DNA from 3 places in the Paenibacillus terrisolis genome. Region 1 is predicted to be linked to each of the others. Evidence: predicted binding sites of a transcription regulator. Region 1 holds the regulator's gene; each other region holds the start of a gene.
What was found. The regulator Rex, encoded in region 1, represses fermentation and respiration genes when NADH is low (regulators of the CRP and FNR family bind a similar motif). The targets are predictions, from matches to a motif close to TTGTGAAATATTTCACAA.
Positions count from the first base shown of each region.

Region 2: ACI48K_RS20080 (TorD/DmsD family molecular chaperone) is a predicted target of Rex. The motif match lies at 2,453-2,470, and genes of this name have one in related genera.
Region 3: ACI48K_RS22120 (DUF2249 domain-containing protein) is a predicted target of Rex. The motif match lies at 1,369-1,386, and genes of this name have one in related genera.

Region 1 is NZ_JBKFGG010000012.1:22,549-27,210, reverse strand. Features, by position in the region: gene ACI48K_RS12350 (cell wall elongation regulator TseB-like domain-containing protein) at 1-221, opposite strand, end outside; gene ACI48K_RS12345 (amidohydrolase) at 288-1,586, opposite strand; gene ACI48K_RS12340 (redox-sensing transcriptional repressor Rex) at 1,576-2,226, opposite strand; gene dinG (ATP-dependent DNA helicase DinG) at 2,269-4,662, opposite strand, start outside.
Region 2 is NZ_JBKFGG010000029.1:44,026-48,687, forward strand. Features, by position in the region: gene ACI48K_RS20075 (efflux RND transporter permease subunit) at 1-1,632, shown strand, start outside; gene ACI48K_RS20080 (TorD/DmsD family molecular chaperone) at 1,738-2,436, opposite strand; gene moaA (GTP 3',8-cyclase MoaA) at 2,761-3,768, shown strand; gene mobA (molybdenum cofactor guanylyltransferase) at 3,776-4,408, opposite strand; gene ACI48K_RS20095 (MFS transporter) at 4,543-4,662, shown strand, end outside.
Region 3 is NZ_JBKFGG010000036.1:30,459-35,120, forward strand. Features, by position in the region: gene ACI48K_RS22110 (YlbF/YmcA family competence regulator) at 113-457, shown strand; gene ACI48K_RS22115 (hypothetical protein) at 667-960, shown strand; gene ACI48K_RS22120 (DUF2249 domain-containing protein) at 1,069-1,302, opposite strand; gene ACI48K_RS22125 (DRTGG domain-containing protein) at 1,491-2,825, shown strand; gene ACI48K_RS22130 (YtpI family protein) at 2,844-3,134, opposite strand; gene ACI48K_RS22135 (sporulation membrane protein YtrI) at 3,242-3,739, opposite strand; gene ACI48K_RS22140 (YtrH family sporulation protein) at 3,736-4,065, opposite strand; partial or broken gene ACI48K_RS22145 (DNA polymerase III subunit alpha) at 4,181-4,662, shown strand, end outside.

The DNA.
Region 1 (4,662 bases):
GACTCGTTTTTGCCTTCCACGACCCAGATCACTTCGTCCCAGACCGACTTCCACACCTGTTTCGCTTCGGTTAGGTCCGTCTCCCGCTTGGCCTCGCGGATAGCGGTGTTCTCGGCTTTCCACGTATCCTCATGAATGTATACATAAAAGCGGTTAAGGCCAATGATCACAAGCAGCAGGAGTATGATCGAGAGCAGGATCCATTTGGTTCTGTTCTTCAACCTTCTCTTCCTTTCCCCTGGTTGACGGCTTAAGCGGAGATCTCTCGGCTCACGTCCCCTCGTTTGCTAGCGGGCGAGCAGCCCTTCAAAAGCCGCCTGGGCCTCGTAACGCACCCGTTCCTCGTCGAGCGTCAGACAGGCGCCATGCTTGATCACCTGTTTGCCGTTGACCCATACATGTTCAACATCCTTCGGGCTCGCCGAGTAGACGATATGGGAAATAAAATCGATCTTCGGTATGAAATGGGCCTGCTCCGTGTTAACGGCGATAAAGTCCGCTTTCATGCCCGCGGCCAGTTTCCCTGTATTGGGCAGGAACACCGACTTTGCGCCGTACTCCGTTCCCATCTTGAGCGCTTCTATGGCAGGCACAGCGGTAGGGTCACCGGAAACGCCTTTGTGGATCAAAGCCGCCAGGCGAATCTCCTCGATCATATCGAGGTTGTTATTGCTTGCCGCGCCGTCCGTCCCAAGGGAGACGACGACCCCTTTTTGCAGCAGTTCCGGCACACGGGCAACCCCGCTCGCAAGCTTCAAATTGCTGCCCGGATTATGGGAAATGGCCACGTCATGCGCAGCCAGAATCTCAATTTCCTCATCGGTCAAATGCACCGCATGGGCAAGCAGCGTCGGCCGTGAGAACATCCCGAGATTCAGCAGGTGCTGGACCGGACGAACACCGTAATCGGCCACGTTTTGCTCCACTTCCGCCCTCGTTTCGGACATATGCGTATGCATCGGCAGGTCGAGATCATGCGCCGCCTGTACAAACTTTTCGATATAATCCGGCGGGCAAGTGTAGGGAGCGTGCGGCGACAGCATCGTTGTGATTCGGCCGTCCGCTTTGCCGTTCCAATTCACCGCAAAATCGACCGCTTCCTTCAGCTTCATGTCCTGCACGTCCGGCGGGCACAACCCAATCGCTCCGCGCATCAATACGCCGCGAATTCCGGATTCTTCCACCACTTTGGCCACTTCATCCATGTGATCGTACATATCGAGGAAGGTCGTCGTTCCGCCCTTCAGCATTTCCAGGACGGACAGCGCCGTCCCGGCATGCACGTCGCTTGCGGTAAACTTGGCTTCCATCGGCCATACTTTCTCCTGAAGCCAAGTTTGCAGCACCATATCGTCCCCGTAACCGCGAAGCAGCGACATCGCCGCATGGCCGTGAGTGTTGATCAGACCGGGCAGGAACAACAGGCCTTTTCCGTCAAAGGTCTCTGCGCCTTCCACGCCTTCCGGGCGCTGCTCCCCAATGTACGTAATCATATCGCCTTCAACCAGCATATATCCGTGAATCACGGGACGACCTTCGTCCAAAACGGCGAAGGTCCCGTTTTTAATTAACCACTTACGACTCATAAACGGCTTGTTCCTTTCCATTTTCCAAATAATACGCCAAGCTGAGCAGATCCGTCGTAAAATCGGCCGCGTGAATTCTTACTTCCGACGGCACTTTCAGGATCGTTGGCGCGAAGTTGAGAATCGCTCCGATTCCGGCGGCAACCAGCTGATCCGCAACGCGTTGAGCTTCAAAATCCGGCACGGTGATAATCCCAATGCGCACATGCTTCTCGCGAACCGTTTCAACGAGCTCATCGATCGGCTGAATCGTAATGTTGTTGATCTGCTTGCCGATTTTGGCCGGAGAAGCGTCGAACACCGCTACGATTTTCATATTGTCCTTCAGATAAGCATTATAATTGGAAAGCGCCTGACCAAGATTACCGGCACCCACCAAAGCTACGTTGATTTGCTGGTCCAGATTTAAGATTTGCTGGATTTTTTCGATCAGATAAGCCACATCGTAACCGATGCCCTTGCGTCCGAAATCGCCGAAATAAGCGAGATCCTTGCGAATTTGCGCCGGATTGAGATCCAGCTTCTGGCCCAGTTCCTGCGAGGATACCGTTGGCACCTCGCGACGGCTCAATTCATTTAAAAAACGCAGATATACCGGCAATCTTCGAACAACGGCATCGGAAATTTTATCAGATTTCATACATTTTTCCCCCTCATTTGGCGCGAGTATGAACCGCAAAGCTTATTGCGGCTCACCGGCATTGAGCCATTCCGAAATGCGCGGAACCATTTGCCCGAGGGGCATATGCTCCATCTTCGGTCCGGGTAAAGAATATAAAAAATACTTTCCGTAGTAGGATTCCAAGATGCGGGTATCATAAACAACCACGATGCCGCGATCCTGCGACGAGCGGACAAGCCGGCCGAATCCCTGCTTGAAGCGGATGACCGCCTGCGGCACGGACAGCTTCATAAAAGGATTTTTCTTCTCCCGCTGAAGCCGTTCGCTCTTCGCCTCCACGAGCGGATGGTTGGGGGGCTGGAAGGGCAGACGGACAATGGCCAGGCTCGTCAAAGCTTCGCCGGGGATATCGACCCCTTCCCAAAAACTGCTGGTGCCAAGCAGCACGGATGCGTTTTGGCCTTGGAAACGGCGGGTCAGCTTGGTGCGGCTGCCGCTGTCCATCCCTTGACCGATGACGGTAATACCTTGCTCCGACAAAAGGTCCTTTAGTGGATCGTATACCTGCCTCAGCATGCGGTAAGAAGTAAACAGCACCAGCATGCGTCCCTGCGTAGCGACAGCCGTATCCGCCAGCGATCGCACCAGCGTACTGACGAAATGATCGTCTCCCACGCTTCCCTTGACGCTTGGGAAGTCCCGCGGGATGACCAGCAGCGCCTGATCCCGGTAGTTAAACGGCGAAGGGAGCATCGATGTCAACAGCCTGTCTTCGGAGGCAGCCTCCGTTAGTCCCAACTGCTCAATCATATATTGAAACGATTTATCGACGGAAAGAGTTGCCGAAGTCATCACAACGCTTTTTTTCTTGTCGAAAAAATACTCCTTCAGCTGAGCGCTTACATCGATCGGCACGGCGTAAATTTGCAGCGAGCGGCTGCGGTAATTCCCGTTTCCTTCGATCCAATATACCGTTTCTTCATTCTCCAGCTTCATAAAGAAGCGCAGCGACTCGCGTTCGCTCGCCAAATCCTTGAACAATCCGCTGATATCCGTTAACAGGCTTTCGGAGCCGAAATCGTCCTGCTCTTCCCGGATCTGGCTCAGCATCCGTTCTCCCTGGCGAAGCACGTCTCCGAGCGTGACGTAAATCTGATTCTCCAGCGCCGCAAGCGAATCCCAGTCCTTGGGCTTCTTATGCGGAAGCAGCCGGTAAACGAATTGTCCCGGGTCGCCCGGAGCGGCGTCGCTCCGCTCCGGCATTAGCGCGAAGAGCAGATCGCTCAGCTTGTCCCAGCTCTCCTTCACATCCACCAGCGAGGGATAAATATTGTCGATGACGGAACACCACTGGAGCGAATTTTCATTTGCCGCGCTTTGTAGCGCCATTCTAAGATTAGCCAACTGCCCTGTTTTGCTGTCCTTGAACAGCCGGGTCAACGTGTGAACGACCGTAAAATATTTCATATGAAGGCCAAGATGCTTGCCGGCCACATCTTCCAGATGATGCGCTTCGTCGATCACCAGCCGCTCGTAGCCGGGCAAAAGCTGATGTCCCGCCTGAATGTCCGTAAACAATTTAGAATGGTTCGTAATGACCACATCCGCAACCCCGGCTTCATGCTTGGCCCTATGGTAGAAGCACTTGCGGAACCACGGGCAATTGCGGCCCAGGCACGAATCCGATTCGCTCGCAACCGTTTCCCAAAAATCGCCGCCGCGGTTTCCCAGGTTGAGCTCTTCGTCGTCCCCGTTTTCCGTTTGCGTCAGCCACACAATCATTTGCGCGGCCGTCATCACCTCTTCTTTTGGCGTCGCAAAATCCCTTTTGTTAACTTTATGTTCAAATTTGCGCAAGCACAAATAATGCTGCCTTCCTTTAAACACCGCCGCCCGAAACGGAAAAGGAACCGCTTCCGTCAAAAGCGGAACATCCCTCTCCCTTAGCTGTTCCTGAAGATTGATGGTGTGCGTGCTGATCATGACCTTCTCGTCGTTTTTGACGCTGTGATAAATGGCGGGCAGAAGATAGCCGAGCGATTTTCCCGTTCCGGTACCGGCTTCCACCAGCAGATGCTTATCTTCGGCAAACGCCTGCATCACTTCTTCCAGCATCATGTTCTGCGCTTCGCGCTCTTCGTATTGGGGCAGTCTTTCTTTAAGCCGTTCCCGCACCTGCTCCATGAATTGTCCGAAGCTTAGGTCTTCCAGCGGATTGTAAGCCGCAGGATCCCGGGGAGGTTCGATATCCAGCCAATCTTCTACGCGCAAGGCGAACTGGCGATAGTAGGTAAACCCGGCGGCGTTCGGCTCGGTTTCCTGCTCCTTAAGCTGAACCATGGCGTCAAAAAACCAGCCCAAATCGCTGTCTTCCCCAGCGAACAGATTGGATAACCGCTGCAGAGTCAGCAAGGGCAGACCGGATATTTCCTCAAGACATTTGAGGAAAATCAA
Region 2 (4,662 bases), on a different contig from region 1:
GTGGCGATCACGCTCGTTCCGGCGCTTGCGCATACGCTGTTCCGTAACGGCCTCAAAAAGCAGCATCACGAAGAAGGCAAACCGACAGGCATTGCCCGGGCTTACCAACGCGGCTTGAACTGGTCGCTTTCCCATAAGCTGATCACTTTCGGTCTGGCCGTTGTGCTGCTGGTCGGCAGCTTGTTCCTGTTCCCGCTTGTCGGCGTCAGCTTCCTGCCGGAGCAAGAGCAAAAAAATGCGACAATTACTTATTCTCCAGCTCCTGGGGAACGTCTTGAAGACGTACAAAAAGATATGCTCATCGCCGAGAAGTACATTTTAGACAGACCCGGCGTGGAGAAAATGCAATACTCTGTCGGAGGCGGCAATCCGCTGGGCTTCGGCTCCTCCAATTCGGCCTTGTTCTATATCGAATACAACACGGACACCAAAGATTTTGACCAGGTGAAGGAAGATCTGGTGAACAACCTGAAGAAGGAAGTACCGAAGGGCGACTGGGGCGACCAGTCCGCGATGATGGGCGGCGGCCTGGGAGGCAGCACGCTCAGCGTTAACATCTTCGGGGACGATCTGGAACAGATCAAACCGGTTTCCGACCAGATCCTGGGATGGGTTCAGAACGACGCGAAAAACTTTGAAAAGGGTAAAACAAGCCTTTCCACCGCTTACGAGCAATACACGCTCGTTGCGGATCAGCAAAAGCTGAGTTCGCTTGGACTCACCGCCGGTCAAATCGCCATGAAGCTTAGCCCGGTGCGTGAACGTCCGGTGCTTACCGAAGTGGAAGTCGACGGCAAAGATTACAAGGTCTACATCGAAACGGACGATAAAACCTACGGCAGCATCGAGGATATCGAGAATGAAACCCTCGCCTCGCCGCTGGGGATGCAGGTGCCAATCAAAGACGTAGCCACGGTGGAAAAAGGAAGTTCTCCGGATTCCGTCATGCGCATGGACGGCAAGATGGTCGTTGAAGTCAGCGCGAACATTACGGCTACCGACGTGCAAAAAGCATCGTCCAACCTGCAGGACAAAATCGACAAAATGGAGCTTCCGGACGGCGTAACCGTGAAATTCGGCGGCGTAACCGAGCAGATCAACGATACGTTTGGTCAACTCGGTATCGCTATGGCCGCTGCCGTAGCCATCGTCTATTTCGTACTCGTCGTTACGTTCGGCGGCGGTTTGGCGCCATTCGCAATCCTGTTCTCCCTGCCGTTTATCGTCATCGGCGCGATGATCGCGCTGCTGATCGGCGGAGAAACGCTGAACGTATCCGCACTGATGGGCGTTCTGATGCTGATCGGGATTGTCGTCACCAACGCCATCGTGCTCATCGACCGCGTTATTCATAAGGAACGCGAAGGCTTGTCTACCCGTGAAGCTTTGCTGGAAGCGGGCGCAACCCGGCTTCGTCCGATCCTGATGACGGCCCTGGCGACGATTGGCGCACTGCTGCCGCTCGTATTCGGCTGGGAGCAAAGCGCAGGGATTATCTCGCGCGGCCTGGGCATTACCGTTATCGGGGGTCTGATCAGCTCCACGCTGCTGACTCTGGTTATCGTGCCGGTGGTATACGAGTTCCTGATGAAATTCCGCCGCCGCGGAGCCCTGCAAGAAGAATTGGATTAATCGCCTATGTTTCATTAAACGATAAGGGCCTTGCCGAGGGATATTCAAATCCTTCGCAAGGCCCTTTTGATTTTATATATGAAAGAGAAGTGTTCCTCGTTCGCGTTATTGTGCCGTTTCCCTCAGGCTGCTTTGCCAAACACGAAGCTGCGCCAAATCCTGCACAAGCAGCTCCTCCATCAGCTCGGCAAGTCCTCTGTAGAGGGGACTGGACGTTGCCGCTGCAAGATCTTTCGAAAATTCAGGGACCCACTTAAGCAGATGAGACTCCAGAAACATCGTTTGCGTATCGACCAGCTCCAGACAGCTTCGGGCCAGACTTTCCTTTCGCAGCATTCCTTCCGCCAGCACCGCCATAAATTCCAGCTCCATGGCGATATGATCGTCCCGTTCCCCGTTCAATTTATTAAAGACGACGCCATTGTCGGCATAGATTTTCCGGATTTCCGAGATGCAGGCAAAAGCGTCGGAACCCTCAGACCGGGCGCGGAATACGCTTTCGCAGGAAGGCAGAACCGCCTCGCTCCCCATAAAGAGCCGTTCGTATTCTTCGGCTTCCTGATAGCATACCTTGCGGAAGTCCTCCTCCGGAATGCTCTCCAGATATTGCTTCAATTTGCTGCCGCTGCGGCTTGAAGGGATGGTTCCGGATAGTTCGACCCTCTGGCGCCATTGCGCGATCAGGGACATCCGCGGCGGACGGCTCAGGAAATCCAGGAGCAGCTGATAGGCATAACCCCGGTATTCCAGCCAGCGGACATGTTCCTTGTCATGATTGACAGGATCCTTGAACAGCATGGTCATCTTAGTCATCTCCCTATTTTGTACCATTTGACATATAAACCGGCCCGACATGAGACACTTTCAAAAAAAAGATGACTTCCTTAATGATGTGCGGAAATCATCTAAAAACATATACCCGACACATGATTAAGGGGGATCACGTATCGCTTAATTTCATTATATATCCAAATGTAAGCGCTTTATGTGATCTTTTTTACAGTTATATAGTATCATTTTATCGTACAAATTGTGCAATTATGCATGAGGGAAATGTGACTTTTGTATTGACGGAGCGGGAAAACATAGATAAAATTTGAGGAATCCCAAGATAAAGGAGGCTTCCGAATGGAGCAGCTCGTCGACTCATTTGGACGAATTCACGACTATCTTCGGATCTCGGTAACCGACCGGTGCAATCTCCGCTGCGTATACTGCATGCCGGAAGAGGGCATGGTATTCCAGCCTCACGAAGAAATTATGCGCTACGAGGAAATTGCCGAGACCGTTTCCGCGCTCGCTCCCATGGGACTCCGCAAAATCCGGATTACCGGAGGAGAGCCGCTGGTCCGCAAGGATTTGGAAAAGCTGATCGCCATGCTGTCGTCGATCGACGGCATTGAAGATATCGCCATGACGACCAACGGTATGTTTCTTGGAGCTAAGGCCGGACTTCTTAAGGAAGCGGGCCTAAACCGGGTTAATATCAGTCTGGACTCGCTGCGCCCGGACCGGTTCGCGATGATCACCCGGGGCGGGGACGTCCGCAAAGTGCTCGAAGGCGTTGATGCGGCTATGGAAGCCGGGCTTGATCCGATCAAACTGAATGTTGTCCTGATGCGGGGCGTGAATGACGACGAAATCCGGGATTTCATCTCTTTAACGCTGGAAAAAGCCCTGCATGTCCGGTTTATTGAATACATGCCGATCGGCAGCGCCACGGATTCTTGGCGTAAGACTTATCTGCCTTTATCCGTAGTCGAGGACACCTGCCGGGAAGCCGGATGGGAGACGGAAGCGGCCGGACTGCCTAAAGGGAACGGACCGGCAGAGAGCCGGCGGATCATTGGCGCTCCAGGCACGTTTGGCCTGATTCATCCGGTAAGCGAGCATTTCTGCGATAATTGCAACCGGCTCCGCCTGACCGCCGACGGCTACATCAAAGCCTGTCTGTATTGGTCCGACGAGCTTCACGTTCGTCCGCTGGCCGCGGCAGGCGATCGAAACGGCATTCGGAGTCTGTTTCTTAAGGCGCTGGACGGGAAGCCCAAAAATCATGAAATGGCGTTCGCATTGGAGAAAAAAGTGCAAAGCCACACTCCAACCGCGCGCCGGATGTCGCAAATCGGCGGGTAATGTTTATTTACGGTTTCTCTATCCACTGTCGGGCCAGCTCATAGTCAGCTGGCCTGTTCATGTTGAAGTCGATCCGTTCCGGAGGGAGACCGGCAGCCGCAAGTTCATTTTCATCGATGTACTCCGCCCTCAAGCCGGCGGTCCAGGCGGTCATTTTCAAGCGGCCCTCTCGCAGCGCCTGCTCCAAATCCGGCAGCACGCTGCGACGGTACATGGCAAGCAGAGGATGGGCTCTGCCGAAGGTGCGGGCAATAATGGCCTCCGGCGGCTGTTCGCCGCGGGTTTTCGCATTTTCCTCGGCGGACAGTGCTCTTTCGATCATAAAGCGGAATAGGTCGCCGGATACAAACGGCATGTCGCAAGCAACCGCAATATTCCATTCCGTTTTCGATGCGATAAGACCGGCGTGCAAGCCGGCAAGCGGCCCGGCATCTTCGAAGCGGTCGGGCACCGTTTCTTTGCCAAACTCCCCGTAGGCTTCAGGCCGGCCTCCGGCGGCGACAACGATTCTGGAGGCCGCCGTCTCCAATTCCAATATCAGCCGTTTTACTACCGGAATTCCGCCAAACCGCAGCAGAGCCTTATCGGTTCCCATCCGGCTGGAGCGGCCTCCCGCGATAATGATTGCCGTAACCTCCATCAGTTTATCCTCCCCTGTCCACAAATATTGGAAAATTAAAAAAAAGATGGTTTGTATCCGCTTTTATCTCTGTGTTACATTGAGAACATAGTCACTTGATCCTGGAGTGGCCAAACGGATCCGGATAGAAAGGAATGGCGCGCTTGCGGGACAATACAAAAAATACGTCTCCTTCGTTGTTTCCCTTGGGATTGCTTAACTTTTTCATCTACGGAACAATGGTTATTTTTACTGCCTTTTTTCAATTATATTTG
Region 3 (4,662 bases), on a different contig from region 1:
CGGCTCCACCCTAGACAAGCGATGCGTGCCTGCAAATTTCACGACTCGTTCACACCGAGCCCATCTTGGAGCGGAACGATGCTGAAGAAGATTATATTTGGGAGGTAAATCAATGAACGTTTACGACAAAGCGCATGAATTGGCTCAGGCGTTGAAGGACAGTACGGAGGTGGCGGAAATTTCCGCAGCCATGAGGCTGATCGATGCCGACCCGGAAAGCAAGCGGATGCTGGAAGACTTCCGCAGCCGTCAAAACGAAATGCAGCGGGCCATGATGGCAGGCAGCATGCCGGATCAGGAAGAGATGGAAAAAATGGAGAAATTGTTTGAAGTGCTGAGTCTCAATTTGAATATCCGCCGGCTTTTTGAAGCCGAACGACGGTTAAGCGTCATTATTCAGGACGTCAATAAAATCATAACGGACAGCCTGCAGCATTTGTACGGCGCGGAACTCTAAAAATCTATATAAGTTAAATAAAATGAAAGTGGTCTGGCAATTCATATAATCAAAGAAATCCGGGAACAACAGCGATCGGAAGAACAGTTCACACGGCTGCCTTTACACGCCCAATATTAATTTATACTTATAGAGATTCCCTCTCATATTCTTCCGAATACCTTCATAGAATAGAAATATAGATTCTAGAAATGAAGGAGCCATGGAAGATGAAAACGGCTAAGAAGACGAACAAATGGAAAAATGTCCTTTTTTTGATTTTGGCTTTGGCCATGCTGGTATACGCGCTGCCGATGATTTCTTTTGCTCCGGGAGCGGGATGGGTATCGTCATTCGGCATTGTGTGGGCAGGTTTTGCTTTTCTGGTCATCGGCGCACATTTGCATTTTATTTTGGGAGTGGGCGAAGAGAAGCAGCGGGCTCTGGACGCCGTCCGGCGGGCCAAACTGCAAGAGTGGCAGCTCAAATGGCAGGAGGAAGGCAAACGGGGGCAGGGCTTGTAAAGACGAAGACGATACGATAACAAAAGAAGCAGCCTGAACGGAGGGAACGCCGTAGGCTGCTTTTTTGTTTTAGATTATAGGATTTATAAACGTCGATAGACGTTTTTCTTATATTCTGCCGATTTTCACCTGATAACGTTCTGGCCCCTGCTCGAGATACTCCCAGTCGAATTGACCCGGGTATAGGGCTTCGAACTGGTAGCGCAGCGGTACCGGATCGTGATCGTTGATCAGCAGCATGGCCTCTCCCGGATTCAAGCCAAGGTAAGCGTTAAAAATCACGTCATGTTTCACCTGCGGCGGATATTCGGTCGCAACGACGGTTGTGGTAATCATCGACATCATGATTCCTCCTGTAAGTTCAAATTTGAAGTAATGACCCCATTATACCTTCCACGCGACGAACGTTTGTGATGCCGGTCACAAAATCGCCGGGGCTAATGCGAGGGGCGGAAAGAGACTTTTTTTTACTTTTAAAACGTGTATAATGGATACAGAATAGTACAGATTGGGGATGGGGGGTATAACAGTTGTTTGATTCGGAAGAAAGTATAACGAAACACGAACAGCTGCTGCAGCACATCGAGGGATTAAAAATCGGAACGAAAATCTCGGTTCGCAAGCTCGCGAAAAGCTTGGGCGTCAGCGAAGGGACGGCCTATCGGGCGGTAAAAGAAGCGGAGAATCTGGGAATTGTCATCACGAAGGAACGGATCGGTACGGTTCGCGTGGAGAAGAAGCCGCGGAACATTTCCGATCAACTGTCGTTCGGGGATGTCGTTGAAATCGTGGAAGGACATGTGCTTGGCGGCAGCGAAGGTCTGGACAAAACGCTGCACAAGTACGTCATCGGCGCAATGAAAATCGACGCCATGGCCCGCTATATCGATGCGGGCAGCCTGCTTCTCATCGGCAACCGTGAAGACGCCCATTCCCTTGCTCTGGAGCAGGGGGCCGGCGTACTGGTAACCGGGGGATTCGGGACGAGCCGCGAAGTCAAAGCGCTGGCGGATCGTTTGGAATTGCCGGTCATTTCGTCGCGTCATGACACGTTTACGGTGGCTTCCATGATTAACCGCGCGATCTTCGACCGTCTGATCAAGAAGAAAATCATGCTGGTCGAGGACATTGTGGCACGCAAGCCGCGGGTTAACATGCTGAAAGTGACAAGCAATATTTCGGACTTTGACCAGTTGACTCTGGAAACGGGCCTCCAGCATTTTCCCGTCGTGGATGAATGGAACCGGGTTATCGGGATTGTCAGCCGCAAAGACGTGGAAGATTTGAACGGGGACCAGAGCATCGAGAAGTGCCTCACCCGCCATCCCATCACCGTAGGACTGCAAACCTCGCTGGCATCCGCCGCGCAAATCATGGTCTGGGAAGGGATCGATTTTCTTCCCGTGGTAGACCGCAACCGGAAGCTTGTGTCTTCGGTTACGCGCAGGGAAGTGCTGCAGGCGATGCGGGACGCGCGCAATCAGCCGCAGCTTGGGGAAACCTTCGAGCATTTGATGTGGAACGGCTTTGCGGAAGAACGCGATTCGGAAGGGCGGCTGTTTTTCCATGGCATGATCACGCCGCAGATGTCGACCGATTTGGGGACGATTTCGCAAGGCGTATTGACTTCACTCATGACCCAAGCCGGACTTCGCGCGGCAAAGGATGCCAATGGCGGTGATTTCGTGGTCGATAATATCACCACGTATTTCGTGCGTCCGGTGGAAATCGAGAATCCGATCGTAGTCAGCCCGGTCGTTCTCGAAATGAGCCGCAGAGCTTGCAAGCTGGAAATCGCCTTGACCTATCAGGATAGTCTGATTTCCAAAGCCGTCATGACGCTGCAATCGATCGACCATCCGTAATTTTTCGCGGAGAAGGGATTATCGGCGGGAAAAGTAGCCGTGATTGCGAATGCCCGCGAAAATGTTGAACGCCCCAAGGACCATAAAAATCGCGCCGACAACGACACGCACCGTGGAGCCGCTGAACATGAACATTTGAATCAGCGCCAAAATGATCAGCATGCCCCCCATGCTGATATTGTTTTTTGCCGCCGATAGGCCGCGAGCCTTCGGATCCAGCGAACGTCTGGATTTGACGCTGAAGAAAACCGCGCTCAGACAGCAAGCGATCAATCCGGCGTACAATACGTACAGAATTCCCTCGATCATAGAATATGGCAGCTCCTTTTTGCATAAACGGGACTTTATAGTTTCATCGTCAAAAGATGATTTTTTAACTACCAATATTTTAAATGAATCCATTGTACCATGAATTGCTAGACTCGCACATAGGGGCGCATGTCCACCCAAACCTGCAGCACGCCGTCGCTGACCAGCATCGTTTTGATCTGGATCGCATATTCTTTGTCGCGCACGGGATAGATTTTCCGGTTCAGCAGCGTGCGCGCCATTTTCGCGTCCGAATCGATTTCAAAGACGCTTCTGCCCCGAAGCACCTCCAATTCTTTATGAAGCTGCTCGACAACCTCTTTGACGGCAAGCGAATCCAGCGGCGGGTCACGTTCTTCCACCCTGATTTTAATCTCTTTGATCACCGATCCGCGATTGTTGTATTTTTTCAGCGTCCGGTTGTCTTCTTCCGCCTGATGCAGCTGGATTTGCAAATCCTTGTTTTCGATCCAAAGCGTGTTATAGCTGGTCTGATAGACGACATTGTAGACGATGCTGCCCGCAACCATACCCAGGATGAAAACAGCCGCAAGCTGCATAAACCGGCGGAAACCTTGGAGGTCCGGCTTCTTTTTTTCGTTCATCCCCGGCTTCCCCCGCACATCCATCTCACCAGCTCCGATCCCATATGGGCACCGATGAAGGCGAACATCAAATACAGGATTTGCTTAATGGCTGGGGACAGGTTCCCGTCGAAAAAATTGCTTTCGATCACCCGCATCGGATCGATCGTCCCTCCTACCGCGGCGGCAAGCGCCCAGATTTTGATTCGGTCGGCGATATCGAGCATCGTTTGGGTTGGAGGCTGCAGCGAAACAATGGCTCCGATGCCCCCTACCATCGCTCCTCCGACGACGATCCCGAAGGCAATAAAAAAATCCATCACCGCTTTGGTTAAAAACGAGCTCATCCTTTCAGCTCCCTCTCCGAGGATTGTCCTGCACTCTACTACCATTGTATGGGCGTATTCGGGGCTTGTATGATAAAATTATTAATAAACGACCACGAAAAAAGGAGGGACGCGTATGGACAGCTTCGTTCATTTGCATGTACACAGTGAATATAGTCTTCTGGACGGCGCCGCCAGGCTGGAGGAATTGGTTGCCAAGGCCTCCGCTTCCGGCATGAAAGCGCTGGCGCTGACGGAACACGGGGTCATGTACGGCGCGGTCCCTTTTTATAAATTGTGCAAGGCGCACGGGATCAAGCCGATTATAGGCTGCGAGATGTATTTTACTTCAGGCTCGCGCAAGGAGCGGGGAAGCCGGCAGGACCAGCCGATCTACCATTTGATTTTGCTTGCCAAGAATGAAACGGGCTACCGCAACCTGATGAAGCTGTGCTCAATCGGGCATTTGGAGGGCTTTCATTATAAGCCTCGGATCGACTGGGACGCGCTGGAGCGCCACCGGGAGGGGCTTATCTGCCTAAGCGCCTGTCTGGGCGGCGAGATTCCCCAGAATCTGCTGCACGGCCGGACGGCGGAAGCGGAGCGGGCCGCGCTGCG